Regions from separate parts of the Gordonia sp. NPDC003376 genome, predicted to be linked through region 2. Evidence: riboswitches for the same ligand, from Rfam matches in the RefSeq annotation. Region 2 holds a riboswitch; each other region holds the start of a gene.
The links. Region 2 has a riboswitch for cobalamin ahead of metE (5-methyltetrahydropteroyltriglutamate--homocysteine S-methyltransferase). Riboswitches for the same ligand answer to the same signal wherever they lie in the genome.

Region 1 (4,017 bases), on a different contig from region 2:
TGCCACGGGTCCGCTCGGCATCGGCCGAGGAGATCACGATGAAGGAGGTGAGCGACGAGAACAGCTGGGTTCCGGCCACACCGGCGAGCACGATCCGCGACGTCCCGCCGCCTGCGCCCATCGCCAGGGCCATCACCACGACGAACGAGACGATGGCACCGGCGAAGGCACCCGCCGACAACGACAGCACCCCGCCGCCCACACCGAGCACCACCACCACGACGGCGCCGGTCGAGGCGCCCGACGACACACCGAGGACGTACGGGTCGGCCAGCGGATTGCGCAGCAGCGACTGCATGATCACACCGCACATGGCCAACCCCGCACCACATACCGCTGCCATCAGCGCCCGCGGAAAGCGCAGTTCCCACACGATGCCCTGCCGGACCGGCGAGAGGTCGGAGTCGGGGCCGCCGAGGTGGGCCAGGATCACGCGGTAGACATCGGCCACCGACAGGTCGGCGACGCCGATGGTCACCGACACCGCGATCGAGGCGACCAACGCGATCGGTCCGATCACCCAGATCGCCGACCGCGCAAGAGTGGAGGCCCGCTGCCCGGCCGGCGGACGCTCCAGTGTCGTCGTCATCGGGGGCCTTTCAGCCTGCGAGGTTCCAGCCGCGCAATGCGGCCGAGACCTTCTCGGCGCCGTCGACGGTGCGGATGGACGGATTGAGGTCGGCGCCGTTGACCACGATGTACCGCTTGTTCTGCACCGCCTCCATCTTGCTGGTCACCGGATTCGATTCCAGGAAGGCGATCTTGCTGTCGAGCGCGTCGCCGTCGATGCTGCGGCGGCTGAGGTCGGCGAGCACGATCGCGGTGGGATTGCGGTCGGCCACACTCTCCCAGCTCACCTGCGGCCACTCGTCGGTGGTGTCGGCGTAGATGTTCGTCGCGCCGACGGAACCGGAGATCACACCCGACGATCCGCAGCACCCGGCCATATACGGCGTCCGGGTGTCGGCGAACCAGTACACCAGCGAGGTGTCGTCATCCGTCCTGGTGATGGCTGCCGCCGAATACCGTTGCCGCAGAGACGATATCAGCTCCTCACCACGGTCGGAGACATCGAAGATCTGGGCGAGCTCACGGATCTCCTGGTAGATCAGGTCCATGGTCAGCGGTTCCGAACGCGCGCCGTCGGCGTTCACGCTGGTCGCCGCGCGCCCCACGCAGTCGGTCGGCGAGAGGTAGGTGCCCACGCCGAGCCGTTCGAACTGGTCGCGGTCGCCGACGCCGCCGGGACCGAGCGTTCCGCCGAACGACGCGGTCACGAAGTCGGGCTCGGTGGCCAGTACCGTCTCCAGCGACGGCTTGTTGTCGGCCAGGCGCGGGACCGACTCATTCGCCTGTGCCAGATCGGCTTTCACGGGATCGGTCCAGGTCGCGGTCCCCACCATGCGATCGGCGAGCCCCAGCGACAGCAGGATCTCGGTGGAGCCCTGGTTCAGCGACACCACGCGCTGCGGGGCCTGTTCGACGGCCACCGTCTGGCCGCAGTTCTCGATCGAGACCGCCGCCGCGGAGGCGTCGTCACCGTCGGAATCGGTCGAACATGCCACTGCGGCAGCCGCTATCGTCAACGATCCGATGATCGCGAGCGATCGCCGCATCGACGTCTGTGAGATCAGGTGACCCACCTGCGCCCTTCGTCATGCGGGCACACCGGGGCGTCAGGACACCGGGCGGCCACCCAACCGGCCCGGACGCGAACGCACCGACCATATCCCGCGAGGTCGATGTGCACCGCGGAGGTGTTCCACGGTGACGTCGGCAGGTCTTCGGACTCCGGACCCGGCACCTTCGTGCCACCTACCGATGGCCGCTTCCCGGGTCGTCACCGACCCAGTGCCCTGGCCACCATCGTTTCCGTCACCGCTGCGGGGCAGCTCTGGATTCTCACCAGATTCCCTCTTGGCCGGCCGAGGCGATTCCCCGGCCGGACCGACGCGGGGCGAGCCTATCAGCCGTCGATTGCGACATTTCCGGCACCCGGGTCCGGACGGGCGCGGGGTGTCAGCCGCGTGCCAGATCCGCCAGGACCGCCGCGCTGACCGCCCAGTCCATGCACTTGTCGGTCACCGACTTGCCGTACACGAGCGGTTCGGCGTCCGGCGACTGCGCCCCGGCCTCGATGAAGCTCTCCAGCATCACACCGCTGATGACCGGTTCGCGGCCGGCCGCGCGAGTCGCACGCACCGACGCCGCGATCTCGGCGGCCACCTGCGCCTGGCGCACATGATCTTTGCCGGAGTTGGCGTGGCTGGCGTCGATCATGACGCGAGCGGGCAGGCCCGCCTTGTCCAGTGCCGCAACCGCATCGGCGATCGACACCTCGTCGTAGTTCGGGCCGGGGGTGCCGCCGCGCAGGATGATGTGACAGTCGGTGTTACCCGCCGACTCCACCAGTGCACCACGCCCGAAGTCGTCGACACCGAAGAAGACATGCTGCGCCGCAGCGGCTTTCACACCGTCGATGGCGACCTGCACATTGCCGTCGGTACCGTTCTTGAACCCGATCGGCATCGACAGGCCGGAGGCGAGCTGGCGGTGCACCTGCGACTCGGTGGTGCGGGCGCCGATCGCTCCCCACGCCACCGCGTCGGCGATGTACTGCGGGCTGGTCGGCTCGAGGAATTCACAGCCCACCGGCAGTCCGAGATCGATGATGTCGAGCAGCAACGAGCGCGCGGTACGCAGTCCCCGCTCGACGTCGTATGTCCCGTCCATGCCGGGGTCGTTGATCAGACCCTTCCACCCGACGGTGGTGCGCGGCTTCTCGAAGTAGACCCGCATCACGATCTTGAGGCGGCCCTCGTACTGCGTGGCCAGCGGCGCCAGGCGCCGGGCGTAGTCGAGAGCGGCCACGGGATCGTGCACCGAACACGGTCCGACGACGACCAGCAGCCGATCGTCGGCACCGGCCAGGATGGCGGCGATCTCGTCGCGATCACGCTGCACGGCCACGGCGCGGCGTGCGGTCAGCGGCAGTTCGGTGCGGATCACATCCGGCGACGGGATCGAACGGAAGGCCTTGACCCTACGGTCCGAGGTGTTCTCGACGGTGTCGATGGACGTCGACGTCCGGGGCAGATCTCCGAGGGTGGTCACGGTGTGCCTTTCGCGGGTGTGCGGGCCTGTCATCCCGCCGGCCACCGGCTGTCGTCATCGGAGGCCCTTGAAATGACAAGAGCAGCGACCGTTCTGGTCACTGCTCGGGCTCCGGGTTGTGTGGTGTGCGCAGTCAGCGCTTCATCGCAGGCTCACCCGGAGCCTCGATAAAGCGCCAATACACGCGCACGGAGTGGATCACGTCGCCGAGGCTAGCACACATCTACGCAACCAGGCGAAACATGGTGGTCACATATCGCACCGACGACCACTCGCCGGGCTGACGGTCGCGCGTGCACGGCGGACCACCCGACCTACGGATGACCACGGTCGATGAGGTGACTGAGCACGATGATCGACTCGGTCCGATCCACCGGTCCGGCCTGCCGGATGCGTTCGAGGGCCCGTTCGAGATGGTGCACATCACGGGCCATCAGCCGCAGGATGGCATCGGCCTGCCCGGTGATCGTCGCCGCCGACACCACCTCGTGGATCGGCTCCCACGACACCCGCAGCTCCTCCGGCGAGATGTTGCCCCGACAGAACACCTGCACATAGGCCTCGGTGTTCCACTGCATCGCGGCCGGATCGATCACCGTGGTGAAACCGATGATCACGCCATCGGCGACGAGCCGGTCGACGCGCCGCTTCACCGCGGGCGCCGACAACCCCACCTGCGCACCGATGTCGGCGTAGGTGGCGCGGGCGTCCCGGGTGAGGCAGACGAGCACCTTCTCGTCCAGATCGTCGAGCTCGCGCAAGACATCCATCCTTGTCCGCAGATTGCGATCGAAATCTTCAACAGATGCGCAATCTGTGACGATTGATTGCATCAGATGCCGACCCTACGCTCGATTCATGACGCTGACCAGCTCGCGCCCTGCCGTGTCCGAACCCCGAATC
Region 2 (4,017 bases):
GGCATGCGCCGGTGTCATCATGATCATCCTGGGTCTGCTGCCCAAGCTGGCCAAGGTGGTCGAGTCGATCCCCGCCCCGGTACTCGGCGGTGCGGCCCTGATCATGTTCGCGACCGTCGCGATCGTCGGTATCCAGACCCTGACCTCGGTGGACTTCACCGATCACCGCAATCTGATCATCTCCGCCACCTCGCTCGCGGTGGCACTCTACGTGCAGTTCTCGCAGTCGTCGGCACCGACCACCGTGATCGAGAAGGGCGCCCACGTCGACGTCCCGGCTCTGCCCGGCGTCGACCAGGCCATGCCCAACCTGATCCTGCAGATCCCGTTCTCGACCGGCATCACGATGGGTGCGATCACCGCAATCCTGTTGAACCTCCTGTTCTTCCACATCGGGAACAAGGGTCCGGCGGTGGCCGGCGGCGGAGCCATCACCCTCGACGAGGTCAACGAGATGAGCGTCGAGCAGTTCCGGGAGACCTTCGGCGACGTGGTGCAGGGTGTCGACTGGGTACTCGACCGGGCCTTCGACCAGCGTCCGTTCGAGGATGCCCACGACCTGCGCAGCGCCTTCCAGGAGGCCATGCTCACCGGCAGCGACACCGAACAGCTCGACCTGATCCGCGCCTTCCCCGATCTGGGCGCCGAGGACGAGGAGACCGGCGAACTGCAGGCCGTCGATCACAAGGGGCTCTCGCACCTCGAGGAGACCGAGCACGAGAACGTGGTGAACCTCGCCGCGGCGTATCGGGATCACTTCGGCTTCCCGCTGGTGATCTGTGCGCGCGAGACCGAACGCTACGACCGGGTGCTGCGCAACGGCTGGGCGCGCATGGACAATTCGTCGACGTCGGAGAAGTCGTTCGCGCTGATCGAGATCGCGAAGATCGCGAACTACCGGTTCGACGACCTCGTGGCCGATGCGAACCCGATCACCTCTGCCCGGTTCTCACGTCAGCCCGAACTCTCCTAGGCTGGTCTGCGTGCGAAGAGTCGATTGGCGAGGTTTGTCCAGTTTCAACGAGCTCAGTGAACGGCAGGCCATCAGTACCCTCTACGAATGCTGCAGTTCGTCGATCTGGGCGCTCCGCGTCGCCCGGGCCCGCCCGTTCTCCGACGACGACGCACTGCTCGACTATGCGGACCTGATCCTCGCCGAACTCACCGAGACCGACCTGGACGAGGCGTTGTCGGGGCATCCCCGAATCGGTGACCGTCCCGACAACCCCTCCTCCCATCGCGAGCAGTCGGGGGTTGCCGGGGCGGACGCCGCGGTGCTGGCCGAGTTGAAGGAACTCAACGCGGCCTACGAGAACCGCTTCGGGCACGTCTATCTGGTGTTCGCGAACGGTCGGCCGGCCGCGGAACTGCTGGGCATCCTCAAGGAACGCATACGCAACGACCCGGAGACCGAGCGCCGGGTGATGCGCATGGAACTGGGCAAGATCAATCGCAGCCGCCTTGCCCGGATGCTGACGCCCGCGGTCGAGTATGTTGACGACTGATCCGAGCTGAGGAGCAACGACGCGATGTCCGGTTTGTCCACCCATGTCCTGGATGCCACATCCGGTGCCCCTGCCGTCGGGATGTCGGTGATCCTGCAGGACGCCGCCGGCGGCGAGCTGGCGTCGGGGGTCACCGACGCCGATGGCCGCATCGGCCAGGTGACCACCGACGCCTTGGTCCCGGGTATCTACCACCTCGTGTTCGAGACCGGTGAATGGTTCTCCGACAACGATATCGAGGCGTTCTACCCCGAGATCGACATCTGCTTCACGGTCGACGACGCCGATCGGCACCACCACGTGCCGGTGTTGCTGAGCCCGTTCGCCTACTCGACGTATCGGGGCAGCTGATGCCACACGCCGGCTGAGCTGGACGTCCTCGCCCAGCTCAGCCGACCGGCCGTCGACACCCCGGCACGCTGCGCCCGACGCCAACCACCCCACACGATGGTTGAGCAGGACGTCCTCGCCCAGCGAAGCCGACCGACCGTCGACACCCCGGCACGCTGCGCCCGACGCCAACCACCCCACACGATGGTTGAGCAGGACGTCCTCGCCCAGCGAGGCCGACCGACCGTCGAAACCTCTGCAGGTTGCGCTGGGAGCCAACCACCGTCGCGCGGGCCCGCGACGACACAGTCGGCGCAGACAACAGAGCACTGTGCCGTGTTCCGGTATGGCTGTCCTATGATGGGCGGCGCAGTTGGTTCGCCGACCGGGATGTCATGGAGCCCCTACACCCGATCGTCGGCGTCGAGTCCGTGTGATGTCTGACGACGTCGGACGGGTGAGAGGGAATCCGGTGTGAATCCGGAACTGTCCCGCAGCGGTATGTCGAAACGACCGCCGTCACGTGCACTGGGCCCATGCCCGGGAAGCGACGGCCAGTAGGTTCCGCGGAGCGATCCGCGCCTGTCGACGAGTCCGAAGACCTGCCTCCTGTACCGGCCGCGCCGCGGTCGGTGGCTCGTCGCCTCGTGGACAGGGCGCAGGTCGGACATGCTGACTTCGAGGTCGCCTTCTCGCGTACCTCCCTGGGGCTGCCCGCCGTGCCCGCAATGGCGACGACCGTCGGAAACCATTGCAGGAGTGAATGTCTCATGTCCGAGAGGACCAACTCACCCTTTACCGCGACCGTGCTCGGCGCTCCCCGGATCGGTCCGCGTCGTGAACTCAAGCGCGCGATCGAGGCCTACTGGGCGGGGCGTCTCGACGCCGTCGAGCTCGAGGCCACTGCCGCCGGTCTGCGCGCCGACACTGTCGCACAGCTGTCGGCCGCGGGGCTCGATTCGATCCCGGTGAACACCTTCTCCTACTACGACCAGGTCCTCGACACCGCGGTGATGCTGGGCGCACTACCCGAGCGGGTTTCCGCGATCGCCGATCCACTGGACCGGTACTTCGCGGCCGCGCGTGGTACCGCCGACGTCGCCCCACTGGAGATGACCAAGTGGTTCGACACCAACTATCACTACCTGGTGCCGGAGATCGGCGCCGACACCAGCTTCACGCTGAACCCGGAGAAGGTGCTGGCCGAGGTCGCCGAGGCCCGCGACGCCGGGGTCAACGCACGCCCGGTGGTGATCGGTCCGATCACCTTCCTGGCGCTGTCGAAGCCGATCGGTGCGGGTTCGCCGCTCGACCGGATCAACGAGCTACTCCCCTGCTACCTGGAGCTGCTGCGTGTGCTGGCCGAGGCGGGTGTCGAGTGGGTGCAGATCGACGAGCCCGCCCTGGTCACCGATATCGCCTCGGGCCTTCCGTCGCTGTCCGGTTCGGTGTACTCGGCGCTGGCACAGGCGACGACGCGTCCGAAGATCTTGGTCGCCACCTACTTCGGTGATGCCGGGGAGGCACTGCCGGCGCTGGCCCGTTCGGGTGTCGACGGTGTGGCGGTGGATCTGATCGAGGGCCGCCTGGAGAGCGTCGTCGACGTCCCGGAGCTGTCGCGTCTGCATGTGGTCGCCGGTGTGGTCGACGGCCGAAACATCTGGCGCACCGATCTGGAGAAGGCTCTCGCCACCCTCGGCACCCTGCTGGGTTCCACCGGTTCGCTGGCGGTGTCGACGTCGTGCTCGACGCTGCATGTCCCCTACTCTCTGGAGCCGGAGACCGGGGTCGACGACAACCTGCGGGGCTGGCTGGCGTTCGGTGCCGAGAAGTACGTCGAGGTCGCCACCCTGTCGCGGGCGCTGACCGGCGGACGCGAGGCAGAGGCCGCCGCGTTCGACGCCTGTGCGGCTGCGTTGGCCACCCGCGCCACCGATCCGCGAGTGCACGTCGATGCCATACGTGAGCGTCTGGCTGCGGTGAGTGATGCCGACGTCACCCGTGGCGAGGCCGCCGAGCGGCTGGCCGCACAGAACGACCGGCTGGACCTGCCGCCGCTGCCGACGACGACGATCGGCTCGTACCCGCAGACCTCGGCGATCCGTCTCGCGCGTGCGGCACTGCGCAAGGGTGAGATCGATCAGGCCGGCTACGAGCAGAAGATGCGCGAAGAGATCAAGTC
Region 3 (4,017 bases), on a different contig from region 2:
CGCCAGCTGGTGGCGCCGAGCGCGAACACGTCACCGACCCGCGACTCGTAGACCATCTCCTCGTCGAGCTCGCCGACACGGGCAGCCTTCTCACCGACCATGAACACGCCGAACAACCCACGGTCGGGGATGGTCCCGCCGGAGGTCACCGCCAGCCGCTGGGCGCCGCGCCGCCCCGACAACGTGTTCCGGTCGCGATCCCAGGTCACGCGGGGCCGGAGTTCGGCGAATTCGTCGGACGGGAACCGGCCGGAGACCAGATCGAGGGTCGCCTCGTACACCGACCGGCCGAGATCGCGGTACGGCGCCGACCGCCGGACGGTCTCGAACCAGTCGTCGACGTCGAGGTCGTCCACGGCGGCCGCGGCGATCGTCTGCTGGGCGAGCACGTCGAGCGGATTGGTCGGAACCGTCAGCTCCTCGATCTCGCCGGCCCGCATCCGCGCCACGGCCACCGTGCAGTGGATCAGGTCGGTGCGATGTTTGGGGAACAGGACACCCTGGCTGATCTCGCCCACCTGGTGTCCGGCCCGGCCGATCCGCTGCAGACCACTCGCCACCGACGGCGGTGCCTCCACCTGTACCACCAGATCGACGGCGCCCATGTCGATGCCGAGTTCCAGTGAGCTGGTGGCCACCACGCAGCGCAGCCGCCCGGTCTTGAGGTCGTCCTCGATCTCGGCGCGCTGCTCTTTGCTGACCGAGCCGTGATGGGCCCGCGCGAGGACGTGCCCGGTACCGGCGCTCGCGCCACTGGCCATCACCAACGCCGGTGCGCCGCCCGCCACGCGCTGGTTTCGCACCGCGGCTTCGGACACCGACGCCCCGGCACGATTCTCGGCGATCTCGTTGAGCCGGGCGGTCAGGCGCTCGGCCAACCGTCGGGAGTTGGCGAAGACGATGGTGCTGCGGTTGGCCTCGATCAGGTCGACGATCGCCGACTCGACGTACGGCCACAACGATCCGGCGGTCGGGGAGAAGGCATCGTCGAGCTCGTCGAGCCCGCCGTCGGCGTCCGGCGGTGCCGGGATGTTCGCCATGTCCTCCACCGGGACGTCCACCCGCAGGTCGAAGGTCTTGGCCGCCGGCGGACGCACCACGGTGCAGTCGGCCGCCCCGGACAGGAACCGGGCCACCACCTCGGGCGGGCGCACCGTCGCCGACAACCCGATGCGCTGTGCGGGGGTCTCCAGCAGCCGGTCGAGTCGTTCGAGTGAGAGCGCGAGGTGCGTGCCGCGTTTGGTGCCGGCCACTGCGTGCACCTCGTCGACGATCACGGCTTCCACGCCGGTCAGCGACTCGCGCGCCGACGACGTGAGCATCAGATACAACGACTCCGGTGTGGTGATCAGGATGTCCGGCGGGGTCCGGACCAGCAGCCGACGCTGCGCTGCCGGGGTGTCGCCGGAACGCAGCCCCACGGTGATCGCGGGTTCGGGCTCACCGAGTTCCTGCGCGGCCCGTGTGATGCCGGTCAGCGGCGCTCGCAGATTGCGTTCGACGTCGACGGCGAGCGCCTTGAGCGGGGAGACGTAGAGCACCCGGGTGGTGCCCCGGGGGCGGTCGGGTCGGGCGGCGAGCCGATCGAGTGCCCAGAGGAACGCCGACAGTGTCTTGCCCGACCCGGTCGGGGCGATGACCAGCGTGTTGTCGCCGTCGGCGATGGACTCCCACGCGCCGGACTGGGCGGCGGTGGGCGCGGCGAAGGCCCCGGTGAACCACTGCCTCGTGGGCGCGGTGAACCGGGCCAGGATCTCTGCCGGATCGGACACGTCGTCCATCATCCTCCAGCCCACCGACGGTTCCGTGGTCCCTGTCTCGGTGGAGGGGTATCGTGCTCGCAGACGTTCATGCGGAGAATCCGGTGTGAATCCGGAGCGGTCGCGCCACTGTGAGTCCATTCGACCAGGTCGGAGGGATGAGCCAGGACGCCGCCGGACGTCGGAAAATCTGCTATTTCAGCTGGGACGCATGATCCCACGGAAGGATTGATCCGATGGTCGCAACCACCCATCAGGGCACAGCGGTGTCGCTTGCCGTACCCGACCTCTCTGCCGCTTCGGCCGCGCTGTGGCTGACCGCCACGCTGGTCCTGGCCGGCATGGCCTACTACTTCCTCGGCTACGACCAGGGCGCGGTGTCGGTGTTCGGTTCCGACACCCACATCCATGAGTTCGTGCACGACGCACGGCACTTCCTCGGCTTCCCCTGCCACTGACGCGGACGGAAGCGAGACAACCACACATGGAGAAGAAGTTCATCGGCGCAGGCCTGCTCTCGGGCCTGGTCGCCGGAATCGTCGCGTTCATCTTCGCTCGGATCTTCGTCGAGCCGCAGGTCGCCAAGGCGATCGACTACGAGGGTGCCCGGTCGGAGGCCGAGGAGCACCTGCTGGAGGCCCACAGCGGCCACGTTCACGGTGGTGAGGGCGAGGTCTTCACCCGCACCGTGCAGGAGAACATCGGCGCCGGCGTCGGCACCATCGTGTTCGCCCTGTGCATGGGCGCGTTCTTCGCCGTCGCGTTCACCGTCCTGTGGACCTACATCGGTCGCCACTACCCGGCGACCGACTACCGCTGGGTCGGCGCCGCCCTCGGCGTACTGGGCTTCATCGCGTTCTTCGGGGTGCCGTTCTTCGTCTACCCGGCCAATCCGCCGGCCGTCGGCGACGACGACACCATCGGTGCCCGGTCGGGTGCCTACCTGACGATCACGGCCGTCTCGGTGATCGCGGTGGTGGCCGCCGTCGTGCTGGTGTTCTGGCTGCGCCCGCGTCTGGGTGGACTGTTCGCCGGTGTCCTCGGTGCCGTCGGATTCCTGGTGGTCGTCACGATCACCGCGGCCCTGCTGCCGGAGTTCCACGAGGTGCCCGAACCGGTGATGGACGGCCAGACCATTGTCTTCCCCGGCTTCCCGGGTGCGGTGATCGGAGACTTCCGCGTGTACGTCATCGCCAACCAGGTGATCCTGTGGACCGTGCTGTCCACCGCGTTCGCCGCGATCCTGGGTGTGCTGACCCGGTCGAGGTCGTCGGCCGGAACGGCGGCGCTCGCCGACGTCCGCTGACGTCCGGACGAATGACGCTTCATCTGATCACCGCCGGTCGGAGCGGCCCCAACAAGGCCCTCCGATTCGGCGGTGATCCGTCTCTGGACGACGTCGGACGGAAGTCGGTCCTCGCGCTGGCGGCCCGGTTGAACGCCCGGTCGGCGGATACCGGTGCCCGGTCGGCGGATACCGGTGCCCGGTCGATGCTGGTGGGGCCCGACGCCGCCAGTCGCCAGACCGCCGAGCTCCTGACCCCCGCCCTGTTCACCCCCGCCCTGTTCACCCCCGCCCTGTTCACCCCGGGGCGGCCCGTGTCCGGGCCGACCCTCGACGACCGGCTGGCCACACTCGACGTCGGCTCGTGGTCGGGATGTGTGCCCGAGCAGATCGACCCGTCGGCCCTCGGTGCGTTCTTCACCGACCCTGACTCGACCCCGCACGGCGGAGAGTCCCTGGCCGCCTTCGTCGCCCGCATCCTCGCCTGGCGCGACGAGGTGTCCGCCGCCGGTGCCGACCTGTTTGCCGTGGTCGCGATGCCGGTGGCGCAGGCCGTGCTCGCCGGTGACCCGGCGGGCTTCTTCGCGGTGGACGTCGCCCCGGCCCATCACTACCCCGCACCCTGATCCCCGGGCAGGATTCCTGCCGGACAAGGTGGTCTCCGGACAGGGATCTCTGGACAGCAGCACGTGACACCTGACACAGTGGGAAACTGAAACGTGTTCTCGTCGACGCGGGGTCGTCGTGTTCAACGGAGGTGTCGATGTTCGAGTGGTCCGAGGAAGACCTGATGGTGCGGGATGCGCTACGTGCGTTCATCGACAAGGAGGTCCGGCCGCACGTCGACGAACTCGAGACCGGGGTGCTGCCGCCCTACGACATCACTCGGAAGTTGTTGTCCACCTTCGGGGTCGACGCGATGGCGGCCGAAGGGCTGGAGAAGGAGCTCGCCGCCGAATCGGCCGGGGAGAC

Region 1: another riboswitch for cobalamin. It lies ahead of ACWDUA_RS10015 (ABC transporter substrate-binding protein); the one in region 2 lies ahead of metE (5-methyltetrahydropteroyltriglutamate--homocysteine S-methyltransferase).
Region 3: another riboswitch for cobalamin. It lies ahead of ACWDUA_RS23470 (CbtB domain-containing protein); the one in region 2 lies ahead of metE (5-methyltetrahydropteroyltriglutamate--homocysteine S-methyltransferase).

Annotation. Positions count from the first base shown of each region.
Region 1 covers NZ_JBSFRM010000007.1:139,601-143,617, reverse strand. The annotation lists gene ACWDUA_RS10020 (FecCD family ABC transporter permease) at 1-589, opposite strand, end outside; gene ACWDUA_RS10015 (ABC transporter substrate-binding protein) at 600-1,616, opposite strand; cobalamin riboswitch at 1,759-1,967, opposite strand; gene ACWDUA_RS10010 (3-deoxy-7-phosphoheptulonate synthase) at 2,020-3,114, opposite strand; gene ACWDUA_RS10005 (Lrp/AsnC family transcriptional regulator) at 3,429-3,875, opposite strand; gene rocD (ornithine--oxo-acid transaminase) at 3,973-4,017, shown strand, end outside.
Region 2 covers NZ_JBSFRM010000036.1:1,085-5,101, reverse strand. The annotation lists gene uraD (2-oxo-4-hydroxy-4-carboxy-5-ureidoimidazoline decarboxylase) at 1-973, shown strand, start outside; gene uraD (2-oxo-4-hydroxy-4-carboxy-5-ureidoimidazoline decarboxylase) at 984-1,505, shown strand; gene uraH (hydroxyisourate hydrolase) at 1,530-1,856, shown strand; cobalamin riboswitch at 2,253-2,459, shown strand; gene metE (5-methyltetrahydropteroyltriglutamate--homocysteine S-methyltransferase) at 2,606-4,017, shown strand, end outside.
Region 3 covers NZ_JBSFRM010000037.1:23,189-27,205, reverse strand. The annotation lists gene ACWDUA_RS23475 (ATP-dependent helicase) at 1-1,772, opposite strand, end outside; cobalamin riboswitch at 1,791-1,953, shown strand; gene ACWDUA_RS23470 (CbtB domain-containing protein) at 1,997-2,218, shown strand; gene ACWDUA_RS23465 (CbtA family protein) at 2,245-3,066, shown strand; gene ACWDUA_RS23460 (histidine phosphatase family protein) at 3,078-3,671, shown strand; gene ACWDUA_RS23455 (acyl-CoA dehydrogenase family protein) at 3,809-4,017, shown strand, end outside.